One region of the Fictibacillus sp. KU28468 genome, then DNA from elsewhere that is predicted to be linked to it. Evidence: predicted binding sites of a transcription regulator. Region 1 holds the regulator's gene; each other region holds the start of a gene.
The links. Region 1 encodes LexA, which represses DNA repair genes until DNA is damaged. Its sites were predicted from a motif close to CGAACATATGTTCG; they were not measured.

Region 1 (10,548 bases):
GTTCTTACCGATGAAGGAAGAACGCTCTCTTTGTATTCTGCAGATTGCTTTTCAAAACGATCCCATGAAGGCATAGAAACAACAGAAACTTGGATTCCCTCTTGTTTTAATTGTTTCTGTGCTTCGATCGCCAAGCTGACTTCAGAACCAGAAGCGAGAAGCAATGCTTCAGGTGTACCTTCAGCTTCAGAAATAACATATGCACCTTTTTTGACATTCTCATATGCACTTTCTTTTGTCCCTTCTAGAATCGGAAGGTTTTGTCTTGTTAAAACTAGTGCAGTTGGCTGATCTACACTTTCAAGAGCCAGCTTCCACGCAGCAACAGACTCATATGCATCTGCTGGGCGGATGACAGAAAGCCCAGGCATCGCACGGAGGGACGCAAGCTGTTCTACCGGCTCATGGGTAGGGCCGTCTTCACCAACTGCTACACTGTCATGGGTAAACACATAGGTTACCGGAAGCTTCATGATGGAAGCCAGACGGATTGCCGGGCGCAAGTAGTCTGAGAATACGAAGAACGTTGCACCGAATACTTTCAGTCCGCCATGAAGCGCCATTCCGTTAACAGCTGCACCCATCGCAAATTCCCTTACTCCAAACCAGATGTTGCGGCCGCTGTAATTTTCACGGCTGAAGTTTGTTTCTCCAGTAAGCATCGTGTTGTTTGATCCTGCAAGGTCAGCAGATCCTCCAAACAACCATGGAATATTTTTTGCAAAAGCATTCAATGCTTTTCCTGAAGAAGCCCTTGTCGCAACAGCTTTATCAAATTCAGGAAGATTCGCATCAAAGTTTTCTGGTAATTTGTTATCGATCGCTGTTTTCAATTGAGCTGCAGCTTCACTGTGCTCTTTTTCATAGCGTGCAAATAACTCATTCCATTCCTGTTCTTTCTTTTTGCTATCTTCTTTCAATGAAGCAAAGTGATCACTTACTTCATCAGGTACGAAGAAGTCTTCTTCAAACACCCAGTTGTATGCTTCTTTTGTCAGTTTTACTTCATCTGATCCAAGAGGAGCACCATGAGAAGCAGATTTACCGGACTTGTTAGGAGAACCGTATCCGATTACTGTTTTCACTTCGATTAACGTCGGATGTGAAGTATCCTTTTTTGCTTCGGCGATCGCATTTTCGATCTCTTCAAGGTTTGTTCCGTCTTCTACACGAAGTACTTGCCATCCATATGCTTTAAAGCGGTCTTCTACACTCTCAGAAAACGAAAGATGAAGATCTCCATCAAGAGAGATATCATTTGAATCATAAAGAACAACAAGTTTTCCGAGTCCAAGATGACCTGCTAAAGATGCAGCTTCACCTGATACGCCTTCCATCAAATCTCCGTCTCCACAGATAGAGTACGTATGGTGGTCAACAACTTCAAAGCCGTCTTTGTTGTAAGTAGCAGCAAGATGGCGTTCTGCCATTGCCATACCTACAGCCATCGCGATCCCTTGTCCAAGCGGTCCTGTTGTAGCATCTACACCAGCCGTATGTTTGTACTCAGGATGTCCTGGCGTTTTGCTTCCCCATTGGCGGAATTGTTTTAAGTCTTCCATGGACAAGTCATAGCCTGAAAGGTGAAGCAGGCTGTAAAGCAGCATGGAGCCATGCCCTGCAGATAACACAAAACGGTCACGGTTAAACCATTCAGGATTTTCCGGGTTGTGATTCATGAATTTCGTCCAAAGACTGTAAGCCATCGGTGCAGCACCCATTGGCATACCAGGGTGTCCAGATTTGGCTTTCTCAATGCTATCTATAGCCAAGGTACGGATAGTGTTGATTGATAATTGGTCAATTGAAGCAGTAGACATTATTTAATCATCCCTTCATCTACATATGTAAAAGATTTCTCGATACCATCATAAACATATTGGACATTTTATACAAGCACAATGCCCACCAATAGTGTCCCATAAAATCTTTCTTTGATACAAATAAAAAAACCTGCATTATAACTTTATAACTTTTTGTTATAATACAGGTTCCTTTATTTAGTTTAACGCAGGGAACTCACAATAAAAGATATCTTCCCCTTCATCATAGTCCAGTTTCATATCATCTACGAGCCAGCGGTCATCCGGTTTAATACAAAATTTCAATCCGCTTATTTCCTGAATATCATCACCGTCTGCCGGCTGAGCTGGGATGACGCCTAATGAGTATCCGCCGTTGCTTGCACTGCCTGCATATCGCGCATATAACCGGAGTGCCTCACCTTCATTAAGATCGATTTCACTATACAGTCTGACCACAGAATCCGTTATTGAAAAGGCCAAGGTGTTCTCCCCTTTCACAGTTGTTATATAACAGTATATACGAAATTCTGAATTTTGCAACAACAAAATAGCCTGATTTCTTTGTACTGAAATCAGGCCTTTTTACTTAATGCTTCATATTGTTCTGGCTTTTTTTACTTTCTTTTAGCTTATCCGGTGTTACATCATTGCCTTCCGGGTCAATGATCTTCAATGAATGCAATCTATTTTGAAAAGAAGTTCTGACGTTTTTCAGATACTCTTCCCTTAATTGCTTTTGTTCTTTGGCTTCTTCTGTTGACAAACCTTCTTGTTTAGATTTTTTGGCAAGAAAATTTATCCGTTCCAGTTTATCTGGTGTAAGCATGGAACACCTCTCCTTTTTCTTCGATATCCCTATCGTAACGAATATTAAGTAGAGTTTCCAGTCGGAGCACCTTCTAAATACTCCTTATACCTGCGGTGAACTGTCGCTTTTGATGCTTCATATCCAAAACCCCTTAGCGTAACGGCAATTTCTGCAAACGTAAGATCCATTCCTCTAAGCCGTATGATTTCATCAACCGGAAGTACCTTCCGGTCTCTTCCTCCATGATGGATGTTCTTTAAATTCTTTTGTGGTTTATAGCCTTTTTGAACAGCCTTCCTCATTCCTCTTTTTATCTTTAAGTTATGCAGCTTGCGCTGATATTCCTCTACAACGGCAACGATTTCAAGCACCATAGACTCCGCTTCGGAAAGATGGTATTCCCCTTGGCTGCTGTAGGTATAAACTTTAATGTTCCTCTTCTGAAGTTCGTGAAGAAGAACGATCTTGGCGTTCCCCCTGCCCAAGCGGGTATCATCCGTTACAAGAAGAACATCAAATTCTTCGTTTTGGGCCCGCTCGATTACCTCAAACAAACCATCCCGTTCCAGGCTGTATCCGCTTTCTCTATCTTTTATGACAGAGACAATGCCGAACCCATGGCTGAATGCCAGCTGTCTCAATTCATCTTCCTGCCGGGATAAAGAGGATGTCTGCTCTTCCTTTTCGGTGCTTACTCTGCAATAAATGATCGATCTCAATTGTGCCTCACCTGTCTTCTTCTGCCTTGATGGGTATCGTTAATTTCTGTCCTGGGGTAATGGTTCCTGCCTGTATTCCGTTATTCTTTTCAACCCAGTTGACAAATTCCCAATTTGAACCTTTGTCCTTCGTATATTCTTCGGCGATCTCCCAAAGTGAATCACCTTTATTAACGATAATCTCCATATATTCTCTGGATCCTTCTGCGTGAGACTGATAAGCGAACATAATAAAACCTGCTGCAACAATAGATAATAGCATAAATACCGGTGAAAATCCCTTCATCGTATATCTCCCCTTTGCGAATATGTGTTCTTATTAATTTTTATTATAATAGGAACACCTGTTCTTTACAAGGGTTTTCTTCGAACTTATGTTTGTATATCTTGTTCCTGCATGCTATACTTTTTTCAAGAGTATTCAGTGAATGAGGTGTAATCATGACAAAATTATCCAGAAGACAAATCGATATCCTGGACTTTATTAAGGAAGAAGTAAACGCGAAAGGCTATCCACCCTCAGTCAGGGAAATCGGTGAAGCAGTTGGACTGGCTTCAAGCTCAACCGTACACGGCCATTTATCCAGGCTTGAGAAAAAGGGGCTGATCAGGCGTGATCCTACCAAACCCAGGGCCATTGAAGTGCTCGGCCTCGAATCAGATCAGATCATAAACAGAACGCGATCAGTTAATGTACCGATCATCGGTAAAGTTACCGCGGGTTCCCCGATTACAGCTATCGAAAACGTTGATGAATATTTTTCATTGCCAGAACACGTTGTAGGAGACGATAATGTTTTTATGTTAACTGTAGAAGGAGACAGTATGATAGAAGCTGGCATCTACGACAGGGACCTCGTGGTCGTCAAGCAGCAGCCAACAGCTGAAAACGGTGACATCATTGTGGCCATGACAGAAGAAAATGAAGCGACTGTAAAACGCTTTTTTAAAGAAAAAGACCACATTCGCCTGCAGCCGGAAAACGCCGCTTTATCTCCAATTTTGCTGCAAAATGTGACCATACTTGGTAAAGTAATCGGTGTATATCGAACACTTCAATAAAAAAAAGCAAAAAACAGCGACCCCGCACACAAGGCTGGGTCGCTGTTTTAGTTATAAGGATAATATTAATTATGAAAGTTTGTACCGTCCGTCGTTGCTTCTATAATGCCCGCACGAATCACAAAGTCTCCAAAGTGCTCGCCTTCTTCGCGTTCTTTCGCAAATCTAGGGAACAGCATCTTCAATTCTTTTAAAATCTCTTCCTCCCCTATGTTTTCACGATACATTTTGCTCAATCGGCTGCCGTCAAACGCTGCACCCAAATACATGTTATATTTTCCTGGCGCTTTACCGATAAACCCAATTTCACCTAGCGCATGGCGGGCACATCCATTGGGGCAACCCGTCATTCGAACGGTAATCTCTTCGTTTCTCAAGCCGTTTTCTTCAGCTATGTTATCGATCTTGTTCATTAGCACCGGAAGATAGCGTTCTGCCTCCGCCATGGCTAGACCGCAAGTAGGAAGGGCCACACAAGCCATGGAATTGCGCCGGATCGCAGAAACTTTTTGGCTGTCGAGCATTCCATACTGTTCCAACAACTCTGTAATCTCTTGTTTCTTCTCTCTCGTAATATTGGCAATTATAAGGTTCTGGTTGGCGGTCAAACGGAATTCCCCTTTATGGACCTTCGCGATTTCCCTTAAACCGGTCATCAGCTTGCAGTTCTCAAAATCCGTGATACGGCCGCCTTCAACAAACAGAGTAAAATGCCAATTCTCCTGCACACCCTGTACCCAGCCATACCGGTCTCCATTATCTTCAAAAGAAAAGTCTTTCGCTTCATCCAGACTCCAGCCTAAACGGTTTTCCAGCTCTTCTTTAACGGTTTGAAGACCTAACCGGTCGACTGTATATTTAAAGCGGGCGTTCTTACGCTGTGAACGGTTTCCATAATCTCTCTGAATGGTAATGACTTTTTCAGCCACCTCAAGAATCTGGTCGGGTGTGCAAAAACCAATCACTTTTGACAGCTGCGGATAGGTTGCTTTATCTCCATGTGACATTCCCATGCCTCCACCAATGGACACATTAAATCCAATTAGCTTCCCATCTTCTACTACGGCGATTAAACCGAGGTCCTGTGAAAAGACATCAATGTCATTGGAAGGTGGAACTGCAATGCCGATTTTAAATTTACGCGGCAAGTAAAGCGGTCCGTACATCGGTTCAACTTCTTCTGTTTCTGGAGTGCCTGCTACTTTTTCCTCATCCAGCCAAACCTCGTGGTACGCTCTTGTTCTTGGCAAGAGATGGTCACTGAGTTTTTTGGACCATTCATACACATCAGAATGAACTTCTGATTGATAGGGATTGGAGATGCACATCACATTACGGTTTACGTCACCGCAAGCTGCAATCGTATCGAGCATTGATGCATGGATCTCCTGAATGGTATTTTTCATGTTCCATTTTAAAATGCCGTGCATTTGAAACGTCTGGCGTGTGGTTAATTTTAATGTTCCATTACCATACTGGTTGCCCAGCTGATCCAAAACCAGCCATTGAGAAGGCGTCACCACTCCCCCTGGCAATCTTACGCGGAGCATGAACTGATAAGCTGGTTCAAGCTTTTGTTTCTGCCGCTCTGTACGAAGGTCTCTGTCGTCCTGCAAATAGCTGCCATGATGCTTCATGAGGCGGTTATCATCATCCGGGATACCTGCACTGATCCGGTCAAGCATCACTTCCTTCAGCGTACCCCGTAAATAATTACTCTCTTCTTTTATACGTTCCACATCACTCGGTTTGCCTTCCGGTGCTTTTAATAATGGGTTTGACATCTCTTTAAACTCCTTTCTGTTGCCGGTCAATACACGTCACGCTGATAACGTTTTTCCTGCTGCATGCGGGCGACATACTCTTCCGCTTGTTCATGGGTCATGCTGCCTTCATTTTCAATGATTCCGATCAGTGTTTGATGAACATCATGGGCCATGTTTTTCTCATCGCCGCATATATATAAAACAGCACCTTCTTCTAACCAATGGAAGAGTTCTTTACTGTGTTCAAGCAGACGATGCTGTACATATACTTTTTCCTCGGTGTCGCGGGAAAACGCCACATCCATTTTTGTCAGAACGCCATTCTCCAGCCACTTTTGCCATTCTGTCTGGTATAGGAAATCACTGACAAAATGCTGATCTCCAAAGAACATCCATGATTTCCCCTCTGTACCTGTTTCCTCACGTTCTTGCATGAACGCCCGGAATGGCGCTACTCCTGTTCCAGGTCCTACCATAATGATCGGTGTTTCTCCGTTCGCTGGCAGTTTAAAATTCTGATTGTGCTGGATGTAAACCGGAAGTGTGTGCCCTGGCTCCAGCCTTTCCGCACATAAAATGGAACAAACGCCGCTGCGGCTGCGTCCGAAGGATTCATAACGCAAAGCGCCGATGGTTAGATGAACCTCGTCCGGATTGGCCTTCAGGCTCGAAGCAATCGAATACAAACGAGCTGGCATTTTACGTAAAATGTTGACAAAGTCCTGTGGTGAAACGGCCCATGGACCAAAGTCTTGAACGAGATCCAGAAGATCACGGCCCGAAAGATAACTTTTCAGCTCGCTCTCATGCCCTGCAGACAAAAGTTCATGCAGTCTTTCATTTTCAGTTAACTGTGCTGCCTGCCGAAGCAGCGGCTTTGTTAATACTGTAATTTCAAAATTGGTGATAAGCGCCTGCTTCAGAGCTGCCACATCTCCCTGCTTGTTCACTGTTATAATTTCTTCAGGATTCCAATGTAATTCCTCAAGAAGCAAATCAACCAGTTCCGGATCATTTTCAGGGTAGACTCCAAGACTGTCACCCGGTTCAAAAGATAGATTCGACCCTTCAAGCGAAAGTTCTAAATGGCGGGTCTCCTTATTCGAGCCGCGTCCGTTCAAATTAATATTTTCCAGAACCTCTGCATGAAATGGATTGGTCCGGGAATACGTTGCCTCTTCGGCTAGGGTTGCTGAAGCCTCTTGAAAAGCTTCACTTGCAGTCTCTCCCTGTGCCTCATTTAAACCTAATATTACTTTTGACAGCCATTCTGCTGCAGGCTCATCATAATCGAGATCGCAATCCACACGCGGTGTCAGGCGTTTACCCCCAAGCTCTTCCAGGACCTTATCAAAATCTTTGCCCGTCTGACAGAAAAACTCGTAGGAACTGTCCCCTAGTGACAGGACTGAAAAACGAAGATCTTCTAGTTTTGGAGCTCTTTTGCCATGGACAAATTCATGGAACGAAATCGCATTATCCGGCGGATCTCCTTCTCCATGTGTACTAACAATGATCAGCAGGTTTTTGAGTTTCTTTAGCTGATTCGGTTTAAAGTCACTCATGGAAGAAACCGTTACCTCAAAACCTTTCTCTTTGAGAGCTTTACTGCTGTTATCCGCAATGCCTTGAGCATTCCCGGTTTGAGATCCGTAAAGGATGGTTACTTCTTTAGAAACGGGCAAAATGGAGCCTTGCTTTACAACAGCTACTGGTCCCACTGGTGCTGCAAGTGACTGAGAAGCCGCTAAGTAACCGGAAAGCCAAAGCTTTTGTGCTTCAGTTAACGTCGGTATCAGCTTGTTAAGGAGCTCAGCTTGCTCCTGATCGAATGGACTGTTTGTTGCCTGAAGTTGCAATGATAACACCTCACATTGAAATATAAACATAATTTTCCGTCATTTCACTTTAAAAGTTTCCCTCTAGGTTAAGACTAAATTATTTCTATCCATTAACTCGGTTTTAATCTTAAAAATAGTCAGAACCCTTAAAAAATTTATATCCTCTACTTTACCTCAGTACAAAACATTAGTAAAATACATATTAATTATCGTTGCCATTAAGATTACTAATCATAAAGGATGTTTTAAAAAATGTATTATGATGCATTAAAAACGTTCGTCACCCTGGCCGAGGTAAAAAATTTTACAAAAACAGCAGAACTTCTTCGGATGTCTCAGCCGAGTGTCAGTTTGCATATTAAAAATCTGGAAAAAGAGTTTCAAACCAAGCTTTTTCTCCGCTCACCCAAGTTTCTGCAAATTACGCCTACAGGTGAAATATTATATGACCGGGCAAAACTGATCCTTACGATTTACGAACAAGCCCGGCAGGAGATTGGAGAGCACCATACAACGATTAAAGGTGAGCTGAAGATTGGGGCCAGTTTTACAATCGGAGAATATATCCTCCCCTCACTTCTTTATGAGCTGCAAAAACAACACAAAGAGCTTCAGCTGCAAGTGCTGATTGGAAATACGGAAGAAATCGTTGGATCCGTGCGCAACTACAAAGTGGATGTTGGACTGATTGAAGGGCAAACAAACGAAAAGGAGCTTTCAGTCCATCCGTTTATGAGTGATGAACTCTTTATCGTTTCTTCCCCAAGCCACTCCCTTGCCTCCAAGGACAAAGTGACCATAGATGATCTGCAAAATCAGCAATGGGTATCAAGGGAAACGGGATCCGGAACACGCGATTATCTTACTCATGTCATCAGATCCAATGGTTTGAAAACAAAGTCTCTGCTGACGATCAGCTCCAATCAAGGCATTAAAGAGTCCGTCATTCATGGGCTGGGGCTGTCACTTCTTTCCGGCAGCGTGATCGAACGGGATGTACAGTACGGCAACCTGTCTATTATAAAAATCCAGAATCACTTCTTTAACCGAAAATTTTCCTACATTTATTCGCCCATTGTCCAGGAAAACAGAAACGTCTCTGCTTTTCTGCAGGTCATCCATCAGAAATATCCCTCTTCAATTTAATAACTGCATAACAAAAGACACTGCTTTATTTGGCTGTGTCTTCTCCATGTCTCTGCAGCTGATTCAATAGTAGAAAAATGAATCATGTTTCCGTCAAGGTTGTCTAATTGGAAAATAATAATTTTCATATATATTTTAATCAGCTTATTTACTAGATATATTTAATTTACTCACCTTTCACGTCAAACATTAAGGAAGGATCTACGATGAAACATCATTCAGTCCCCTTATTAAACATGGTTTTCATTGCTATTCTAGTATTGATATGGGGCCTTACCTGGCCTATTTCCAAGGTAGCACTTCATTATTGCCCTCCTGTACTCTTATCGGGTTTCCGATCACTTGGAGCCGGAATTCTATTGTTTCTTTTTGCTTTGCCACGATATAAAAAAATGAGTTTTAACAGAAACTGGAAGATGTACTTTTTCTCCAGTCTGTTTAATTCGGTCTTGTTCTATGGCCTGCAAACCATTGGACTGATGTTTATGCCAGCAGGATTGTTTAGTGTCATTGTTTATTTACAACCGGTTCTGATTGGTATTATTGCGTGGTTGTGGATTGGAGAAACCATGACAGCACTAAAACTAACAGGTTTACTTCTTGGCTTCGCCGGAGTAGCCACGGTCAGTCTTGGAGGATTATCATCTCATATCTCTCTCATTGGCATACTGCTCGGGGTCTGTACAGCTTTAAGCTGGGCAATCGGTACCGTTTATATGAAATCAATCAGCTCAAAAATCGATGGGATCTGGCTCATTACCATTCAAAATATTATCGGCGGACTGATCATGACAGGAGCAGGCAGCGGAGTGGAGAAATGGTCCAGCATTACATGGAGTTTTCCCTTTGTTCTGACCATGTTGTTTTTAGCTTTATTTTCTGTAGCCATTGCTTGGTTGATCTACTTCCATTTGCTCTCCAGAGGAAATGCAAGCATGATTGCTTCTTTTAATTTTCTCGTGCCGATCATCTCTATTTTTATTGGTATCTTATTTTTGGATGAGCCGTTCACCAACACACTTTTAATCGGATTACTCCTGATCATTGCCAGCATATATCTGGTGAATCGTAAATCAAAATTATCTGTGAGAAGAGCGAACGCTAATTTACATACCATAAAATAGTATGTATCGATTAGCCATCTTTAGTTTTCCAATTAACAATGTAGTCCCCAGCAAATTTTGATTTTCAGTTTTCAATAGCCTGACAGGCTTTCATTCCTATAATGTCTTTAGATGTATAACCTCCGTCTTTTATAACTTTTTGTTCCAATGCCCGCATAGAAACGGCGTTTTGTGTATTTTCTTTACATAATATAACAGCTCTTAGTTGTTTTTTTAAATTAAAGGGAGATTGAGAGCAAAATAAAAAGCACCTAAAAATTATCTTAGTCCTCTTTTC
Region 2 (10,548 bases), 600 kb from region 1:
TATAATGGTAGTTTGTGTTAAACCATTTGGTCATTTCACACGCAACGGCTTCTTGTTTTCCTCTTGCCATGCCAAAGTAAAGGGAGAGAGGATTTTCCACTGCTTCAAATCTTTTTGGCACCAGCCCGAACATCACTGACATATCGAGCATGTGATCATAAAGTGTAAAATCATTGACTGGAATAATATCTATGCCCATGTCTTTTTGCTTTTGCAGATTTGCAAGCCTGATCTGTTCCATCTGCTGCAGAAAACTGGCTTCCGTCAGTTCTCCTTTCCAAAATGCTTCCAGTGCTCTTTTCCACTCCCGATTGCTGCCGATACGGGGATATCCCAAGTTGCTCGTTTTCATGTGTCATCTCTCCATTCTTTTAGATACTAAATATGGCAATAAAAACAAAAAAGCATTCCCAACGCCAGTGACAGAACGTTAGAAATGCCTGAAAAAGGGTAGAGTAAACCCCATTGTATGCAAGAATCTAACACCTCCCTATCTCCCGTAGGTTAAAACAGTGTTGTTGAAACAAGGCAGGTCTCCTGACTCAAGGGTTATATACCGAGCTGCATCCCTTCCCAACCTGCTGGCCAGTGGTCATTATGAGCTCGTTTCCTTTTACAGTGGCGGGACCGTGCCGGATTTTCACCGGGCTTCCCTTTTTCATCCATTGCATTTGTGCAATGGAACCTTGTCTCCACTATTATGTAATTTGATTTTGAAAATTTAGACAAGCCTATCATATCTAAAATAGGAAGTCAACGCATCAAAAGCAGAGAGAAGATGTGGAATTACTTTACTTCCAGCTATCTATATAGGTAAATGTTGTTTATAATAAAGGTGGATAACTATGAAAATAATAAAGGCAGGATGATAGAATGATAGGGAGAAACAGATTTGGAATCCGCGCAAAAATTTTTGCTGGATATCTAGTGATTATTCTTTGTCTGATCGTATCAATAGTAGCAGTAAATAATCAGATTGCCTCTATGCAAAAAGAGCGGAATTTTATTATTAATCATGACATAGAAATTCATTCGCTGACAAACGAGATTGAAAAGCAGGTTCTCGATATGGAAAACGGGCAGCGCGGTTTTATTATTACCGGGGATGAGAGCTATCTTAAACCCTTTAACCTGGCAATGAACAGTTTGGAAAACGATTATAAAAAGCTCTATGGGCTGATTGCCGATAATCCAGCACAGCAAAATAGGCTCGAGGAAATTAATAAATCCATTCACAATTGGCTCCAGAAAACAGGAAATCCGTCGATTCAGCTGAAGAAGGAAAACAAGGATGGAGAAGTTCTCTCTCTCATTAAAAAAGATGTAGGCAGCCAAAGTGTAGAACAGATCCGCAGCCAGTTTGACACGTTCAGAACCACTGAAAAAGGCTTGACGAAAGAACGGGCGGACAGGCTTGACGAGCAGAACAAATTCCTGAAAACAGGGCTCTTTTCTTTATTGGTTATTGTTGTGGCTGTTTCATCACTTATTGCGTCTTTTGTTTCAGGCTCGATCATTAATACCATTAAGGCTGTTGTAAGTTCCATTACGGCTATGTCATCTAACGGTGACGTTACCCAGCGCATACATGTAAAAACGAAAGATGAAATCAAAGACCTGGCTGAAGCGACCAATGAACTGCTTGATAAAGTTGAGCAGAGGGAATGGCTGCAGTCCAGCACGAATCAGGTAGTCGAAAGATATCAGGGAACATCTACGATTAAAGTGCTGGGAGAGAAATTTGTTACAGGTGTTGCCCACTTAACGCAGGCCTCCATGGGTGCTCTCTATATCCGGGAAGGGAGCGGAGAACAATCCCGATACGTTAAAAAAGGTTCGTTTTCAGAGCCTATCGGAGAACCAGGGCGAGAGGCGTTTAAACAGGGGGAAGGCCTTATCGGGCAATGTGTGTCTGAGAAACGCATCCTTGTGGTGGACAGGCTGCCCGCGGATTATCAAGTCATTGGTACAGGGCTTGGAGAAGTTCGTCCTAAGAGCTTGCTGATTGCCCCTGTTCTGAATGAGCAGGAAGTGATCGCAGTTTTGGAACTTGCTTCACTTGACACATTTACAGAACAGCACATTGAGCTGATCGAAAACGCAACAAAAACTTTTGGCCTGACCATCGACAGTGTGATTGGCAGAATGGAAATTGTCCGCCTGCTGAAAGAATCTCAGGCGATGACAGAAGAACTTCAAGCACAATCCGAAGAGCTTCAGACACAATCCGAAGAACTGCAGATGCAATCCGAAGAACTGCGCATGATTAATGAGCAGCTTGAACAGCGTTCCATTGAAGCAGAAGGAAAATCGGCAGAACTTCAGAACGCAAAAGTACAGCTTGAAGAAAAAGCCAAGCAGCTGACATTAAGCTCCAGGTACAAGTCTGAATTTCTTGCCAATATGTCACATGAGCTGAGAACACCGCTTAACAGTATTCTGATTCTTTCTGAGATGCTTGCTGAGAATTCTTCGAATAGCCTTTCTTCTGAAGATGAGGAGTTTGCGAGGGTGATTCACACCTCAGGCCAAGACCTGCTTAACCTGATTAACGATATTCTGGATCTTTCAAAAGTCGAAGCAGGTAAACTTGAAATGTATTTCAGCGAGATGAACATGAGTGAGCTTCCTGGGCAGTTTGAGCGGAATTTCGGACCCATCGCCGATCAAAAGAACCTTGAGTTTGAAATCATTAAAGAGAAAGATGTACCAGATATTTTCTATACGGATGAGAAGAGGTTCCAGCAAATTATTAAAAATCTTCTATCCAATGCCTTTAAGTTTACCGAAGAAGGCAAGATTTCTCTGCATATCGAAAAAGAACCTGTTTTTGACCTTCAGAACGGTGCAGACCACTTGCTTAAAATTACGGTTAAAGATACGGGAATCGGAATATCCAAGAACAAACATGATTTAATTTTTGAAGCATTCCAGCAGGGAGATGGAGCAACTGTCCGTAAATATGGGGGTACAGGCCTGGGCCTATCCATATCCCTTGAATTTGTAAAACTGCTGGGCGGCCGGCTGGAGCTCGAAAGTGAAGAAGGGAAAGGAAGCACTTTTACCTTGTATATTCCTAGCCTCCCTAACGGACTTGCGCCGGTTCAAGAGCTGGATGAAGCAGTGAGCGAGGTTGCTGCTGCCATTTCTCCTGAAGTTCAGGAAGAAAACAGAGTACTTGAGGGACTTAATAAGAACGATCGGCCGGCTGCAGAACAGGCTCCAGCTGATATCAGCTCCTTTAAGGGAAAAACCGTATTGATAGTTGATGATGATCACCGCAATATTTTTGCTTTAAAAACAGCACTGGAAAACGAAAAAATAAAGGTTATTACGGCTTCTAACGGAACAGAATGTCTGGAACTGCTGGAAAGGGAGCAGAACATTGATATGATCCTGATGGATATCATGATGCCGGTTATGGATGGATATGAAACCATGAGAAGGATCCGGGAGAACGAAAAAAACTCCGGTGTCCCTATTATCGCTCTGACTGCAAAAGCGATGAAGAATGACCGTGAGAAATGTCTTGAAGCCGGAGCATCGGATTATATCAGCAAGCCTTTGAAGATTGAACAGCTCTTTTCGGTCATGAGGGTATGGATTACAAACAAGTAAGGACGAACATAGATGATGAATGATCAAATTATTGCAAGTGAAGAAGAACTTGAAATTGGATTCGTGGAAAACATGGAGGCCGATCTCCTTTTAGAAGCGATCTATCGGCTTTCCGGCTTTGATTTCAGAAAATATATGAGATCATCTATTATCCGCCGGATCCAGAACCGAGTGCGTATGGAACGAATTCCAACGATAACGAGACTGCTCGAGAAAGTTATCCATGAAAAAGGTTTTCTCGAAAAATTGCTCAACGATTTTTCAATCAATGTAACTGAAATGTTCCGTGATCCCGAATTTTTCAAGGCCTTCCGGCAACGAGTGGTTCCTGAGTTAAGGAAAATGCCCGAGATTCGTATATGGCATGCGGGCTGTGCTACGGGTGAAGAAGTCTATTCAATGGCGATATTGATTGAGGAAGAGGGCTTGGCCGATAAAACCACAATCTATGCTACAGATATGAATGAAAAAGTACTGGAGAAGGCAAAGCAGGGAACATTTTCTCTGCTAAAGATGCAGACCTATACAAAGAACTACATGCAGGCAGGTGGAAAAGAGGCATTTTCAGAGTATTATACGGCCGATGAGCATTTTGCCTATTTCCATCCTTCCCTTTTACGCAATATTATTTTTGCTCAGCATAATCTCGTCACCGATTCTTCCTTTAATGAGTTTCATGTCATTATTTGCCGTAATGTATTGATTTATTTTACAAGTGAACTTCAAAATCAAGTGCAAGGGTTGTTCTATGAGAGTCTATGTCCAAGTGGCTTCCTTGGACTCGGCAACAAAGAATCTCTTCGCTTTTCCGAAAAGACTTCATACTATACTGAGTTTGATGCAGCTGAAAAAATATATAGAAAACTAGATTAAAAAAGACGGGCGAATTGATCGTCCGTCTTTAGCCTTTTATTGAAATGTTAAATGACAGAAGGAACTTTACTGGCTGCTGCCTGAATCATTAGAATGCACATGTCGTCCTGCTGGTTCACCAGCTCTTCTTCCGGTATGACCATATGAATAGGGGACGTGATGGTTTGGTTCCATTTTTGAGAAGCGATAAACTGCAGTTTATCGAGTAAGAGATTCTCATCCTTGTTCGCTTCAATAACACCGTCGGTAAAAAGAAGAAGCTGGATATCCTTTTCAAAATGGATCGTTGATTTTTCCACTTCCAATTGATCAAAGAAACCTACGGCACAGCTGCCGCGTTCAAGCAGGCATTGCTCAGCACCATCAATGAGTACAAATCCAGGAGGATGTCCTGCATTCACATATTCTACGGTTTTGCTCTTTGTATCAATGACCAAATAAATGCACGTAAAATAGTAATTATAGAAGTTCTTTTGATTATAAAGCAGCGCCATATAGCGATTCAGCTCTTTAATTACCAGTTCCGGGTCTTCAATCATCTTGATGGCATCTCTCATTACAGAGGAAATGTACATGCATACAAGTGAGGAGGAAATCCCATGCCCCATCATATCCAGCAGGATGACACCATACCGGTGCTCACTAAAGCGATGCCAGTAGTACATGTCACCCGCAAGCTTAAATGAGGGAAGATGGGAGACGTTAATCTGGATATTTTCTTGCTGGAGCGGGGGATTTAACAGACTTCTCTGAACCTGCATGGCAAGGTCAAGCTCATCCCTGATCTTCTTTTCCTGCTCGATATGCCAGTCTTTTTCATACTTCAACCTTAGCGCCACCCGTATACGGGCTAGCAGTTCAACTTTATTGATCGGTTTTGTGATATAGTCCATTCCGCCCACATCAAGCGCTTCGGCAAGTTTGTTAGTATCTTCAAGGGCGGTGATGAAAATGATGGGAATATCTTTTAGCCTTTCAATCTCTTGAATACGTCTGCAGGCTTCAATTCCGTCGATCTCGGGCATCATGATGTCCAATAGAATCAAGTCTACATCACTTTTTTTCGGGTGGGGATTCCCCATTTCAAGGTAATCAAACAATTGGCTGGCGGATGAAAGCGAAACCGTATTCTCATAACCGGCACCTTTTAATATTTTTTCTATAACAAATAGATTTACGGAATTATCATCTACCATAAGAATAGCCATGTCTTCTTTTCTCCTTCAACATTTTCTGTTATTAACAGAATAAACTGTGAATATGTAAAAAGATACTATTCTATCATTATACTGAAAATCAGGGAAGAAGGTATAATTAATTCTTTTTATTTGTTTTTCAGGGCAGATTAAGTGAGTGAATGGTCCAGGATGGTTACAATAAGAGTGGAGAACAAGATAAGGAGCTGATCATATGGCTGAACATACCTTTCATTTAAAAGCCAACTGGCCAGGTTTGCGAAATGATGTAGGTGAAATTGAAACAGGGAACCTGAAAATGAAAATCTCGATTCCTCCTGAAATGGATGGACCAGGAGTGGGTACCAATCCTGATGAAATGCTGCTTGGTGCAGCAGCAACCTGTTATATTATTACTCTTGCTGCCATGATGGAGAGAAGCAGCCTGGATAAAGAAAAGCTTACGATGGATTCAGTTGGGGTCGTGGATGTAACAAAAGGTGTGATCACGTATAAGAAAATCATACATCGCCCTGTTATTGTTTTAAAAGCTGAGGCGACACAGGCAGATCAGCAGCTCGCCAAAAGGCTGGCTGAAAAAGCAGAAACTTCATGTATGATCACAAGAGCCATACAAGGAAATGTCGAAGTGGAGCTGGAAGCAACCATAACAACAGCATAAAACAAAAAACCAGCATGTGAAAATTTTCTTGCTGGTTTTTTAGTCTGTTCTGCCATCCAGTAACCAGTATCCGCCCGCCACTTTTCCTCCAAAGATAAAGATGTTCACTCTCAGATTGAAAACAGTATGATCAGTACAAGTGAGAGTATGAGATAAAGGAGTTTATTCAAGAACACACCACATAACGTTATGGCATACCCGTCCATTCATGCTCCAAAATACTGAAGAGCAGCGAGTTCCGCCATCCACCTCCCATCTTTAGATCTTCTCTCAGTACACCTTCTTTTGTCATTCCTAATTTTTCGAGAACTCTTGCTGACCCTTCATTGTCAGGGTGGCACGTTGCATAGATTCGATGAAGACGCAGTACGGTATAACCCAAGTGGAGTAGAAGTCTGCCCGCCTCGGTTGCATAGCCTCGGCCCCAATAATCAGGATGGATGACATAGCCGATCTCTCCGATTTTGTTAGTGAAATCCCTGATGTTCAGTTCTGCCACTCCGATCAGTTTTTCATCTTTTTCTTCAATGATCGCAAAAGCATAGCGAGACCTGGGATTATGCTTTGTATCTTTTATAACCTGGCCCATGAATTCCAGCGTATCTTCCTCGGCATTTGGGCCCCACGGCTGAAAGCGGCATGTGATCTCCTGAGAAGCGTACGCATGTACATCCTTCCAGTCGGTTATTCGTAATTCCCGTAATCGGATTCTCTTTTGTGTCTGTTTCTCTGCCATGAGTTGTTCCTCCAAGCTGTAGTGTCCTTATTTAGATGTATTCTTCTTTCCGAAGAAATTTTCCTTGTTTTAAGAAGAAAGGGCAGGGTTGCAGGAAGATCTCATTGTCATATCGAAGGACTACTATGAAAATAAACATGATAAAAGGAGATTTAATATATGGAAAATCAAGCATCAAAATGGATGGACTATCATCTCTGGGCCAACAAGAAATGGTTTGAACATTTAAAGAAGCTGCCAGAAGAATGGGTGAAGCAAGAAATAAAAAGTGTGTTTCCAAGCTTGATGGATACATTGGTTCACATGCTGAAAACGGATCTGATCTGGCTATGGACGATTTCTGGAAGAACATACGAAGAAACGATCCACTCGCTGAATGAATGGAATGAGAGGCTGGAAGGCGTATCATTGATTGAAATTGAGAAATTATTTATGGAAGTATCCAGCAGCTATAAGCTGTATTTAAACGGGATAGAAGATCCACTTCAGGTGATCACGATTTCGCATCCGAAATTCGGGGAAGCTAAGGCGCCGCTGCAGGATTTTATTCTGCATGTTGTCAATCATGGAACCTACCATAGAGGAAATCTTACCGCCATGCTCAGACAGATGGACGGGGCAGGTGTGTCTACCGATTACATTTTTTATTTGTATGAAGAGCAGAACCTTTTTGCACAGAGCGGGGAGACGAGTCTGTAAGAACATTTTATTCATGAAAATAAAATGGTATAATTAAAAAGAGTACAAATGTTCGAATCTATGGATTAAATGAAGCATAATGACGAATATATGTATGCTTCAAGGAGTGAACCATGAAACTTATTATCGCTGAAAAACCATCACAGGCCCAAGCTCTTGCAGGGCCTTTTTCTAAGGTTAAGAAACTAAAAGGATATTATGAGATTCCTCCTCAGGAATTTTTTCCTGAAGGAGCCTATTTAACATGGTGTGTCGGCCACCTTCTGGAACTTGTTCCGCCAAAGGACTATAAACCGGAATGGGAAAAATGGAAACTTGAAACGCTGCCGATGATGCCGGACCGTTTCAGGTATAAAGTTTCTCCCTCTAAATGGGATCAATTTCAAACGATTAAAAAGCTGGCTTTTGAACCCGGAGTCACTGAAATCATCGGTGCGACCGATGCGGGTCGTGAAGGAGAACTTATCTATAAATCTCTTCTCCTCAATATGAACTGCAGAAAACCGGTAAAGCGCTTATGGATCTCATCATTAACAAAAAAAGCAGTCTTGGATGGATTCAAAAACCTGAAAGAAGGCCAGGAAACGCTCCCCATCTTTTTTGAAGCCTATTCCAGAGCCTGTGCCGACTGGCTTGTCGGGTTGAATACGACGAGAGCCTACACACTTTTAATGCAGAAAAAAGGAATTAGAGAGACATTTCCGACAGGAAGAGTCATGACACCGACAGTCGCGCTAGTTGTTAAACGCGAACATGAGATCGAGAAGTTTAAGCCGGAACCTTTTTTTGAAGTGATCGGTTCATTTGATGTGAATGGAAAGAAGTACAGCGGAAAATGGCATGATAAAAACAGCAGCCGCCTCAAAACGAAAGATCTGGCAGAGGAGATCAAAAAGCGGACTGAAAATCAGTCTAGTTCCGTGGACAGCATAAAAAAGGAGAGAAAAGAATACCATCCGCCGATGCTGTTTAATCTTTCTGCTCTCCAAGCTAAAGCGAATCAAGTGTATAAGTACTCCCCGGAAAGAACACTGAACATTACAAGCGATCTCTATTTAAAAAAAGTGGTCAGTTATCCAAGATCGGATAGCCCGTATATCACTGAAGAAGAGGCGAAAATGATGCCAGGCATATTGAAGCAACTTGGTGACCTTAAGGAATATAAACATCTCCTTCCTTCACCGAAGCGATCTCTCATAGGGAATCCGCGTTTTGTAAATGCTGAAAAAGTATCTGACCACTATGCCATCATTCCAACGGAAAACGTGGCTAATCCTGTAAAGTTAAGCCGAGATGAGCGGAACATATACGATCTGATTGTGAGGAGCGTGATTGCTGCCCACTATGATAAGGCGATTATGGATACCACTACAATCGTTACAAAAGTAAATGAGCGGGATGAATTCATTTCAAAAGGAAAAGTCATCGTACAGGAAGGATGGCGCAAGGTCCTTTTTGAAAACAAAAAGAAAGAAGATAAAAAAGAGGACGATGAAAACACCCTTCTTCCGGATCTAACTGAAGCCGACAAAGGAAGAGTGGAGAACATTGCAATCCGGGAAGGAAAAACACAGCCGCCTAAACGCTACACGCTCGGAAGTCTCGTCACCCTCATGAAAACAGCCGGCAAAACGATTGAGGATGAAGAGCTGAGCAAGGTGCTCGAACAAGTTCAAGGTCTTGGGACTGAGGCGACACGAAGCAGCATCATAAAAAAAATTGAAGAGCTGGATTACATCAGAGTAGAAAAAAACCAAGTATTTGCGACCGAAAAAGCGAAGGGATTAATTGCCGCGATCGGTGAAGAATCCATTTTGACATCTGCTGAAACAACTGCGGTTTGGGAGCAGCGGCTCCGTGAGATTGGAAGAGGAAAAGCAGATGCGAAACAGTTTATGGAGCTGACCCGCAAAATGACAGAAAAAGTGATCAGCGATGCCATTGCCGGTGCTGCAAGCTGGAAGGTAGAGAATATTCCGTTGTCTAAAACAGCAGAACCCATCGGCAATTGTCCGTACTGCGGAAAAGAAATCATCTATATTAAGCGAAATGACTTCTATGGATGCAGCGGCTATAAAGAAGGGTGCAAGTTTTCCATTTCCGGCAAGATCGCACGGAAAAAGCTATCGGCAGCTCAGGTGAAACGCCTGTTGGAAAAGGGCGAAACCACCAAGTTAAAAGGGTTTAAAAGCAAGCAGGGCAAACCGTTTGCGGCCGCCCTTACCCTCAATAAAGAGACCGGGAAAATTGAATTCAAAATGTAGAACATTGATAACATAAAAAAAGGATGCCCAGAAAGAAAGCTGGCCATCCTTTTTCTTATTTTTTAAATCGATATGGAACAGTAGTAACAACCACATTTCTTTTATACAGAAGATAAGCCCTGATGAGCAAGCTTGACTGGTTATGAAGAATGTTGTGCCAATTCTTTTTCGTAATGAATTGCGGAATCAGCACCGTCACCCAATAGTTCGATTCTTTTGCCTTGTGTTGGGCAGTATCTATAAATTTGGTGAGCGGCTGTATAATGCTCCGGTATTGTGAGTGCAGTGTGACGAGACGGATGTCCGGCTGCCACTGCTCCCATTTCTCTTCAAAACGTCTTTCCTCCTGTCGGTCAAAGGCTACATAAACGGCAATGACCTGGTCAGAGAGGGTTCTAGCGTAATTAAGTGAGTTTTCAACCACCCGAGTCATCCCGGCAACCGGAACAATGATAACATTTCCTTCGATGGCGAGGGGCGGATGTTCTGATTCCAGGCGAA
Region 3 (10,548 bases), 690 kb from region 1:
CTTATGATCGCTAAATTACATTTTTATTATATTATTTTGTCATCATTCCTGTTCTTTTCAATTACTTCACCATTTGCATTGAAAGTCCATTTATCTAAGTCCTGATCAAATATTATCTTATCGATTGTACCATCCAAAACCTTAAATAATAATAAGGCAATTTTTTCACCCTCATCGATAATGCTATGAAATATACTTTGATCACTCTCATATTCATAATCAAATCCTCTTATACCTACTAAAATTCCATTTAACTTAATATATTTTATGTCGTCAAATTCATATCTTCCGCTGGTTTTTTGACCAGGATTTCTTGGAAGTAAGTTGAATATTGGTTTTAAAACTTGTTGATATGATTCTTGTTGATCTCCATTTCTGTTATAAAAAAAGGTCTCAGCCGTATCAACATCTCTTTTTTCCTTGGATTTTCCCACTTCTTCACCTATTAAAGAATTAATTCTTTCTAATTCCTTCTCATCAGAAAACACCCAGCCTAAAGTAGGGGTTTTCATAAATGTCATTATTCCTCTTATGTGAATTTTCCTGATACGATTTCCCCAATCTTCCTCCTTAAAATCCTTAAGAATGGCCAGTTTTATATCTTCATCTTCTGCAAAGCTCCGAGCTCCTTGTGTATAACCCATCGTTGTAACAACTATTGCATCATCTGGTTTAATTTGTGATACTGCTCCGAAAAAATCTCTTATAATACTTATCCCCACTGTTTTATCATAATCCTTACATTCGATTAGAATCCTTTTTGAAACTGATGCTTGTTCAATAGTTACGTCAATTTGATGAGCTGTTTTTTTGCCATCCCCGCGTAATTTCATATCGTGAATTACAACATCATTGACATTTAATATTTTAAAAACAACCGCAGCCATTCTTTCATATTTAGTCCCATTCTTGAGTTTCTCATCCGCTATAAATTCATTATATAAAGTTTCAATTTTCGTATTCATACAACCCCTCCTTTCCATAATATAACATTTATTTTTTAGAAATTGACAGCATTTTTAATGTTTAATTACGATTTACTTTCACATCAACTAAATCTGTAAAAACTACCTTATGTACCTCGTTATGAAAGTCCACAATTCTCAGCTCTTTCCTGTAAGGATCAATGTAATGAACCTTCCCAATCAACAAACGAAAATCTCCACCTCTATAATAGGTAAAGCATAAATCCAAATTTTCAGCCATTGCCTCGCAGATAGTTTCCTCCATAACCTCCAATTGCTGTTCATCCAGTTCAGGTTTAGTTTTCCTCTTATTGTCCCAATCAAATTCCCGCAGACTCTTTACATGTTCGGGCATAAACATCCCTTGCCACTTCATCTTCCCTCGGTCACGAAGTATATTCATCACCTTCCTTAATTTCATTATATGCGAATATACGTTCGATTAACACTGAAAATAAATTACAAAAGATGGATATCATTTGCAGGAATTTGTCTAACTCAGTCGTAATTAACAATTAATTGTAATTACGGAGGTGATTAAGAGTTGAATAATGGAGACAAAGAAACAAAAAAAACCCCTCAGGATGACCTAAATCATACATGGAGTAATTCAAAAGATTATGTCCTAACTGATACCGAGAAGAGATCGTATGTAGAATACTTAAGACATAAGACACATTTTGAAACCAATTTTACAAAAAAGGAAAGCTCTTGAGCTTTCCTTTTTTAAGCTAACGTTCATTTAAATTTGATTAATTTGCTCACCTTATATTCTTTTTCTCCTTGGTTCTTATCTTTCGTCTTCCAAGCTACTTTCAAGATAATGAAGTCGAATGCTTCTTTTATCTCATCTTCGCTTAACCCTTTGGAGTAAAAGAGAAAGTCCTTATGATAAAGTGCGAAATTTTCACCTTCATTATCTTGTTGGTATTCTTCACCAAACCAGTACCTGACTTTTCCATCCACCGAGTTTATAGAATTCTTCCAAGCTATTCCTTTAGGAAATTCAATTTTTCGTGAGGTATCAGGTGGATTTTCCATTTTAAAATGAAAGGTAAACTTACGAAAATCATCTTTTGAAGAATTCTTTAAACCTTCAGTTCCCACTTCTTCAAACTGCTTATCACTTAATTTTGAAATTTGTGCTACAACTGAGATTTTTGTTTTACTAATGGGATTGCAACCAACCATGGAAAACAGTATACAAAATATAAGAGTTGAAGCGTAACGTTTTCTCAAGGTTTTCCCCCTTTTCAACTGTTCACAGCTGTTCCCTTCTTATTTTCTATGACATCAGTTGTGTTCTTATTCAACCAAAGGCATTGATAATGCGTTTAATGTACTTTTCAAAAGCATACACTTAGACCCTTTACTAGGATTTTATTACCAAAAAAGTTATTGCAGTATCAAATTTCATACTATACAATAACTTTACATACAAAAAAAGGAAGTGGGTTACATGAAAAAACTAAGTGCCGTATTTTTGACATGCGGATTAGTGGTTGGTCTATCTAGTGGTGTAAATGTGGAAGCTAAGACTTCTGTCACAAAAGTAAAAACGTACAAAAACTGTACCGCTTTGAACAAGGACTACAAAGGTGGCGTAGCCAGAACCAAGAATGTGAAAAACAAAGGCGGCAAAACCCATTACAAACCTTATGTTTCAAAAGCCCTGTATGATGCCAATAAAAGCAAAGATCGAGACAAAGATTACATAGCATGTGAACGCTAAAACTGCCAAAGACCTTTCATTAATTATGAATAGGTCTTTTTAATTGCCAAAGGAGCCTAATATTTATGGGCATTGGATTTAGTAAGAGTTTCAAAGTGGCACCTGGTGTAAGATGAATGTCAGTAAAAGTGGGATTGGTGCAAGTGTCGGTGGAAAAGGGCCTCGTAATAGTGTTAATTCCAGAGGGAGTCGAGTGACGGCCAGTATTCCAGGAACGGGCTTATCCTATTCCAAATATTCAAGTTCTGGTAAGCGGCATAGGTCCACAGCTTATCAGTATCAGAGAGAGCTTGACCGACAGCAAAGAGAACATGAAAAACTCCAGCAACTGGAACAAAACAAGCTAGAAGTTCAGCTGTTTGAAAATCGTTTACAAATGATTAAGGCGATTCATCAAGAATGTGATGAACCTGTCCATTTGCCAGAGGTTGCGGATACACCTGCCCCGTTTAATTCTGGAGAAAAGGGCCTAAATCAAAAAGGGAATATCTCGTTACAGCCAGACGGCGGTACCCTTTACGATAAATATGGCAGATTGCTTGCTTGGGTCTGGGTAGGAAATACTCTGCAACAAGAAGCGATCACAAAAGCAGGTCTTGTTGAAGATTTCTATGATTATGGTACCTACAAGTATGAAAACAGAATTCAGCAAGCCATGGAGTACGCCCGTAAGAATTACATTGGTATGTACCAATCCAATAAACCCAAAGTAACAAAGAAAACCACAGAAAAGAACGATGAAACTAAGAAAACAACGGTAAAAAAAGTCTCATTAAAAAAGGAAGACACAGACAACAAAAAGAAAACAGAAACAGTTGCTGCTGTTAAAAAGGAATCAAAACCGAAAGAGCTTGCTTCTTCTTCAACAAACAAAACAGCAGAAGAACCTTCGTCGCCATTCTGGACCTTTTTAGTTTTCCTGTTTGTCTTACTATTGTTTTTCCTACCGAGGTTATTTCGTAGGTATGGTTTAAAGCCATTATTAGCTCACCGATTAGTTGCTAAACGAGTCATTTGGAATATCATCTTAGCAATCATTTATTTATGTCTCTTTTTTATTATCGTTCCATTGGTTTGGATTGAATTAATCCGCATTATTATTTTACTCGTAAAAAGAAATTCTACTGCCAAGGCCTAGGTATCCTGTGAGGCGTTTATAAAGTACACCTGTATAAAAAATCGGACCAATCATCATTTTGATGATTGGTCCGATTTATAAGAAAAATTGAAAATACCAGTGAAAATCCTATTTTCCTCGAACTAATAAAAACTGGAGAACTGAAAGTGATGTCTGAAAAGTACAAGAGAATTACCTTTTTTCAGTTGAACAAAAAACAGCCTATAATAATGCCATTATGTCAATATAAAGAAAACCCCACTCCAAGAGTGGGGTTTTCTTTAACAACAATTGCTTTCAGGCATACCTACAAGAACAAATCCACCTTCTTGATGGTCAAGTGTAAGGGAATCTGTCATCTCTTTCACGTTTGCATCAATGGCAACAGAGATCTCATTGATTTCTTGAACCATATCATTTTCAGCAGGCTCATCAATTGACAATCCTACTTGAGGACCACAACAGCCTGATCCTGCAAAATAGAAACGAATGTTTTTTGCACCTTGTTCTTTTAGCAAAGTGACAATGGATGTTGTCAAAGTAATAAATTAGTTGCTAATTAATGTGCGTATTTCATTTTTATCAAAATCTAAATTTGATGTATAATTATAGAGTAAATATCAAAGAAGAGTTGACCTATATTGTGTACTAAGAGGAGGATATTAATGGATATTATCGAAATTGACTCTACCACTATACTTTTTATCCTTTAACTTATCCCATAATGATAAATCGAAGATACCATCTAGGGCATTAATCAATGGTTCTTTAAACCTTATTAATTCATCAACAGTTTTTTGATAATCTTCAATTATACGTTCAGACACCTCAACCTGTTCTTCCCAATATTCTCTTGATGATTTCAACCGTTTCTTTTCAGAAGGAGAAAACATGGATTTCAATGTCTTAGTATTTAAAACATTATTCAGATAATTTCGATATTCAGTTGCTTCCATTTTCCATGTATCTACTTTATCAGAAGCCTTTTTTATTTCTTCATTCCACACTTCTTTCAGGCGGTTTTTTTGTTCAAACACACTTTTAAATTGAGTTACTTTCACTCTATTTCCAGATTCATCGTAAATAAAATCATACATAAGACGTTGCATTTCACGAAAACTTTCAAATGACCCCTTATCCATCTGTACTTTCATCGGATTAACATATTCGTCCAATAATCGATTCTGAATATCTTTGATAGGTGTTTTCATCCTAGCGAAATACCCACTAAAATCGTAACTATTTCCGTAACTATTAAGATCAGGACATGCTTTTTCGGTGGTATCAAGTAAGTCATAGGAGTGTTGAAGTTTTTGATGAACTTCTAATCCCAACTCTATGAGGTTGTTGACGTTTTTTTCTAAGTTTTTCTTTTCTGCCTCTAAAATCTCATTTAATTCTTTTCTTACAGGCTCAAATTGTTGGTCGATTAAAAACAAACCGAATTTTTTTTGATTACTAAATATGACTTTATTCACATAGGTTCTTGCATCAGCAACTTTTCCAGTGAGTAAACCAGGCAATACAGCATTATAATACTCTTCCTCATTTCCTCTATGATGTGAGAACATCGTTTGATAAAGAGAAAAAGCCGATTCATATTCCCCTTTTTTTAAGTAAAGACGACTTATTAGGTTAATGGTTTCTGCATAAATTTGTCCTGATTTATTAATGTCCAAACGTTTTAAGACCTTTAATCCATATTCTAAGACGTTATCATTTTGTTTTTTCTCATTGAAATGAAGCATTAAAGCAAAATGTGCCTCAGCATTCATAGGATTAATTTTAATGGCTTCAAACAGTAATGAAATCCCCTCTTCATATTCATCAATTTGGATTAAATCGAGAGCAACCTTGGTTTTTTCCTTGGATTCGGTCTCATTTGGATTTTTGATTAGGTTTTCAATATCTCCTAATTTCTCCATGGTTTCAAAATGGAATTTAAATTGTTGCTTTCTGTTTTCTTCTAAAAAGTTATTGATTTTCTCTATTCCATTAGAGATAGTATATAGCTCATAATTTATTTCTTGTAAACCCTCATAAACATTGTCGATACTTGTTTCGATTCTACCAAAACTTCCATCAACACTCTCAATTGCATTTGATACATCGCTAAATCCTGAATATAAATCATAGCTTAACGAGCTTGCATAATGTTGAATCGAATTCAACCTATCGACTACTAAATAACTATCCATAAATCCCCCGTAATAATTTTCTTTTTATAACATATATAACCAGTATTATTACATTTAGTCAATAATAATTGCTTGAAAAACACCTTGTAACGCAGGTTTCGCTGATTCAGTAATCTTCATCTTAAATTGCCTCCTTATTTGTTTGGATACAAACGATGCAATACTTCTTTCATTTCAGGATTTACATGGATGATGGAACGGGATTCTTTCGCCATCCGTTCTGCTTCTTCAATCGTATTGTCAATTCCAACTGCTTGATAATCTTTGCTGTATTCTTCGTCAAATACCTGATGAAAATCATCGATATTTATTTCTTCCTTTTCGGCTTTTTTCGACGGTTTATAGTTTACCTTGATATTTTCTTTTTGATTCACAGCTTCTTCATATTGCTCTTGAAGGAAATAAAAGGCTTTATTCAGCTGCTTGTACTCGAAATGTAATTCTTCATGCTGAATCTTACCACCTTATTTAGTGATTACTTTGTTGAGGACATTCACTTTCAGCATTGATATATCCAACTCTAATTTACCAATATTAGTTAAAAATTTAAATCTTTTTTATTATTACGGTATAGAAAGTTTTCAATAAATGGGTTAGAATTACATTTGGATTTACATACAAGAGAGGAAGAATGAATTGAATAAATCAAAGAAATTATCAATCGGTCTAGTTGCTGCACTAAGCAGCAGTTTGTTGTTTTCAAGTACACCTACTACCGCTGTTACAAAAACAACAGCTGTACATTTCATTAACGTTGGCCAAGGGGATTCGGCCTACATCCACAGTAACAGTGGTGATGACATGATTATCGATGGTGGGAATAAAGACGGCAGCGACGTTGTTGCTTATCTGAAGAAACAAAAAGTCAAAGACATCGACGTGATGGTTGCTACTCATCCTGATGCAGACCATATCGGCGGCTTAGATGAAGTGTTGAAGGCGTTCAAAGTTAAAGCGGTATATGCACCAAAGGTATCGCATACAAGTATCGCGTACAAAGAATTCTTGGCTGCGGTTAAACACGAGGGACTTAAAATTAAAACTGCCACAAAAGGTGTTAAGGTTCCACTCAAAGGAGCTACGGCCACATTTGTTGCTCCTGTCAAAACATACAGCAAAAGTGATTTGAACGACTGGAGTGCCGTTCTTCGCTTGGTACATGGGAAAAAGTCATTCCTCTTCACAGGAGATGCCGAGTTCAAATCAGAAACCGATATGATCAACTCTAAGCAAAACATTCAAGCAAACGTGTTAAAGGTTGGGCATCATGGAGCGAAAACATCATCCAGCTCGGCTTTCCTTAAAAAGGTGAAACCGCAATATGCGGTTATTTCTGTGGGTAAAAATCATTATGGTCACCCTACGAAAGAAGTTTTGAACCGTTTGAAACCAGCAAAAATCTTAAGAACGGACCAAAAGGGATCTATTGTGTTTACAACAAACGGCAGCACGTTATCTGTAAAAACGGAGAAAAAGTAATGAAGAAAGTTAAGGGGATTATTGACCGCTTTGAAGGCGAGTATGCTGTCATCGAGATCGGCAATGAAACCAAAGACATACTTCGTTCTTCCCTTCCTGAAGAAGCAAAGATCGGAGACGTGATCTATTTTAAAGATGATAAGATCGTCGTTGATAAAGAAGAAACTGAAAAATTGAGAAAAGAAATCGAAGACCTGATGGATGAGGTCTGGGATGATTGATACTTCAAAGCAGTAAAACGGCAGGAACTTCTGCCGTTTTTGTTTTAAATTTAGGCTCTGTTAATTTATGTTGTTGATTTTCTTCATCAACTAACGCGGCAGGTTAACTCAACAAGAATTAGTAAAATAGAGTTGATAAAAAACTGAAACTCCACAATCAACAATGTTTATTAATCGTATAATTGGAAAACGTGCGAGTGCGAGAGGGTTATTATGGAGTTTCAGTTTACTTTAATCATTGAGGTGTTAGGGGAATGTTCAAGTTCCTCTAAAGCTTCGAGTTCACCTGTAGACGAGACTCACTATCCAGAAAAGAAAGGATTGTAATTATGTATCAAGGAAAGTTGCGAAAAACAACGATTGTGTTGTTAACATTATATACAGCTTTGACCCTCTATTTCTTGTTTCTTGGTTTCAATAGAGGTTCTCTAGGGCAAGACTCCAGCTTACGATTTAACGCAATACCTGAAGGAATTCAATTGCATTATCCAATGGGAAGAGACTTTCAAAATTGGTTTTTTCAGTTCGGGAATTTTGGAGCATTCATACCTTTTGGGATTATCATTCCACTCCTGTTTCGTTATAGCTTTAGACGCTTTATAAGCTTTTTTATTTTGTCGATAACAATACTAGAAACCCTGCAAATGTTTTCTGGTTTGGGAGCTTTTGATATAGACGATATCATAATTAATTCATTAGGTGCTGTGGTAGGATTTGCGGCACAGCGAATGATCACAGGTGACCGAGATAAACCAAAAGGGACTTGCAAAATAATCTTAATGGCTATTGTACTTGCCCTTGGCACTATTATAATTATTGGCGGTATCAATAATTATCTAGAAAAAGGGGGAGGGGAAACCGCAGCTCTGAATGAACTGATTTTAAAAGATGGATCTGTACAGTGGGATGAAAGCTTGTCCAGCTTTAAAGTAGATCGGAGAGAGGTTACGCCTCAAATAAATCTGTATAGTAGAAATAATATGAAAAACAATGAATTCACGTATCACTTAGATGGCAAATATAAAAACATAACAGGCTATGTCGCCATACCAGACAATGTAATTAACGCTGCAAGCACAGAAGGTAGTGATATAGAATTCATCAGTGGCGGAACAGTTATTTATTCGTTAGGATTATCATTGGCAGGCGAGGAGGATTTTCAAATCCCTTTAGATGGCGTAAATGACCTTACCATAAAAATAATTAACAAGGACCCCAATCCAATTACCAATGCTGTAATGTGGGATATTACTCTAACAGAGGTAAACACAGGACAAAAGGTTATAAACAATATAAGAGAAAAAATAAAAACATTATTCTAACAAGACCTCAACAAATAAGAGGGGTACCTTACTTTCGTTTTTGTTATTGTGATTATTTTCACTTAAATTAACGAGTGCTTTAGTTAAAGAAGATGCCTTGCAAGAAGAACTCATAAATGGGTTCTTTTTTTTGATGAAATATCAACAATAACGTTTGACAGAGCCTAAATTTAAATTTAAAGCCCCGTTGAATAAGATTTAGAGGGCTACAATGCTAAAACAGCGTAACCACCGAAATCAAACCATTCCCTATCGAAATCATATCCCTTAGTTATTTTCATAATGAAGGAAGGATAATTCCTTCCCCCAAAAAAAGATGGTCACAGTTCCTGAAAATAATCGGTTAATGTTTGCTGAAGCGTACCTTTAGTTGACCTATGGTTTCCTTCTTCAACTAACCTGCCCCTTTAGTTGAACAACAAAAGTATGAACTGGCAGTAAGTGGATTAGTTATTCATCACCAATTCAGGAAGATAATGCATTAGACTTTTTCAGATAATTTATTTACTATAAAGTATTAAAGTGTTAAGGTAAATTCGAGTAATAAAATATTGGAAACCTTAGACTTTTCTTAGTCACTTCCTACTAAGGAAGGAGACTAAGAAATATGTCTCTAGAACACATCAGAACAATGTTAAAAACCCTGGTATTTTACAGTGATTGCGAAATAACTCTAACATTTAAAGATAACCTAAATTCACCTATCTTTACCGTGTGCTATGAAGGAAATTGTATCAAGATCACATACTTTAACAATGGAAATATTGATACCTATAATGATATTGAATCTACGTTAGCTGTAATAAATAAAGTTATTCAAGATGATATTCCTTTAACCTCTATCTAATCAGGGGTTTTTTTTTCTGTTTTATTTCCGCCTACTTTTAACTGCTTTCCTTCTTCTTCAACTAACCTGCACGTTAGTTGAACAAGGGTAAGAAAAACTACAATTAATGCCAAAACAGCCTAAAAAAAGAGAGAATTCTAATTCAAGTGCCCCCAATGAAAAAGATCCTCTCCTATTGAACAATCCCTTTCGAATTTTAATAATTCAACAGAAAGTTTCCTATTCCTTTTTTATCCAAAAACAGCACTCGTCATGAATGCTTCAAAAATGGCTTTGCTCCAAGGTAAATAAATAACCTTATTGAAGGAAGTCTAAAAAGCAAAACTTCCTATACAGTGAAATTAAGGAGGTGCAATATGACACAAGATTTCGGACAAAAAATAAGGATTAATCGAACCAAGAAAGGGATATCATTACATGCTTTCGCCGAGCAAATCGGTGTTTCCTCTGGATATTTGAGTCAACTGGAAACAGGAAAGACACAAAAAATTGACCTTCCTTTATTTGATAAAATAAATAAGGAACTTCATATCTTCTCTACGTTCACGCCAGATTGAAAGGATGATGAGTAGTCGAACCAAAAGCCCCGTTTCATTATGCGGGGCTTTAATTATTCTCCTGTTTAAGCAAAAACAGCAATATGATCTCCGATATCATCACTAACACG

Region 2: OKX00_RS15795 (type IA DNA topoisomerase) is a predicted target of LexA. The motif match lies at 7,867-7,880, and genes of this name have one in related genera.
Region 3: OKX00_RS08990 (YolD-like family protein) is a predicted target of LexA. The motif match lies at 1,393-1,406, and genes of this name have one in related genera.

Annotation. Positions count from the first base shown of each region.
Region 1 is NZ_CP110666.1:2,432,588-2,443,135, forward strand. Features, by position in the region: gene tkt (transketolase) at 1-1,820, opposite strand, end outside; gene OKX00_RS12645 (iron-sulfur cluster biosynthesis family protein) at 2,001-2,285, opposite strand; gene OKX00_RS12650 (DUF896 domain-containing protein) at 2,392-2,631, opposite strand; gene OKX00_RS12655 (YneB family resolvase-like protein) at 2,676-3,332, opposite strand; gene OKX00_RS12660 (cell division suppressor protein YneA) at 3,340-3,618, opposite strand; gene lexA (transcriptional repressor LexA) at 3,774-4,394, shown strand; gene cysI (assimilatory sulfite reductase (NADPH) hemoprotein subunit) at 4,460-6,178, opposite strand; gene OKX00_RS12675 (assimilatory sulfite reductase (NADPH) flavoprotein subunit) at 6,205-8,019, opposite strand; gene OKX00_RS12680 (LysR family transcriptional regulator) at 8,254-9,147, shown strand; gene OKX00_RS12685 (DMT family transporter) at 9,354-10,271, shown strand; partial or broken gene OKX00_RS12690 (IS110 family transposase) at 10,539-10,548, opposite strand, start outside.
Region 2 is NZ_CP110666.1:3,034,801-3,045,348, reverse strand. Features, by position in the region: gene metE (5-methyltetrahydropteroyltriglutamate--homocysteine S-methyltransferase) at 1-352, opposite strand, end outside; cobalamin riboswitch at 510-704, opposite strand; gene OKX00_RS15825 (CHASE3 domain-containing protein) at 874-3,618, shown strand; gene OKX00_RS15820 (CheR family methyltransferase) at 3,634-4,491, shown strand; gene OKX00_RS15815 (SpoIIE family protein phosphatase) at 4,539-5,699, opposite strand; gene OKX00_RS15810 (OsmC family protein) at 5,902-6,348, shown strand; gene OKX00_RS15805 (GNAT family N-acetyltransferase) at 6,536-7,084, opposite strand; gene OKX00_RS15800 (DinB family protein) at 7,244-7,783, shown strand; gene OKX00_RS15795 (type IA DNA topoisomerase) at 7,897-10,047, shown strand; gene OKX00_RS15790 (APC family permease) at 10,103-10,548, opposite strand, start outside.
Region 3 is NZ_CP110666.1:1,743,005-1,753,552, reverse strand. Features, by position in the region: gene OKX00_RS08995 (restriction endonuclease) at 27-965, opposite strand; gene OKX00_RS08990 (YolD-like family protein) at 1,027-1,368, opposite strand; gene OKX00_RS08985 (fructose-bisphosphate aldolase) at 1,704-2,204, opposite strand; gene OKX00_RS08980 (excalibur calcium-binding domain-containing protein) at 2,425-2,697, shown strand; gene OKX00_RS08975 (DUF4236 domain-containing protein) at 2,810-3,835, shown strand; gene OKX00_RS08970 (iron-sulfur cluster assembly accessory protein) at 4,096-4,353, opposite strand; gene OKX00_RS08965 (tetratricopeptide repeat protein) at 4,477-6,012, opposite strand; gene OKX00_RS08960 (hypothetical protein) at 6,147-6,386, opposite strand; gene OKX00_RS08955 (ComEC/Rec2 family competence protein) at 6,649-7,491, shown strand; gene OKX00_RS08950 (DUF3006 domain-containing protein) at 7,491-7,712, shown strand; gene OKX00_RS08945 (VanZ family protein) at 8,042-9,034, shown strand; gene OKX00_RS08940 (helix-turn-helix domain-containing protein) at 10,238-10,438, shown strand.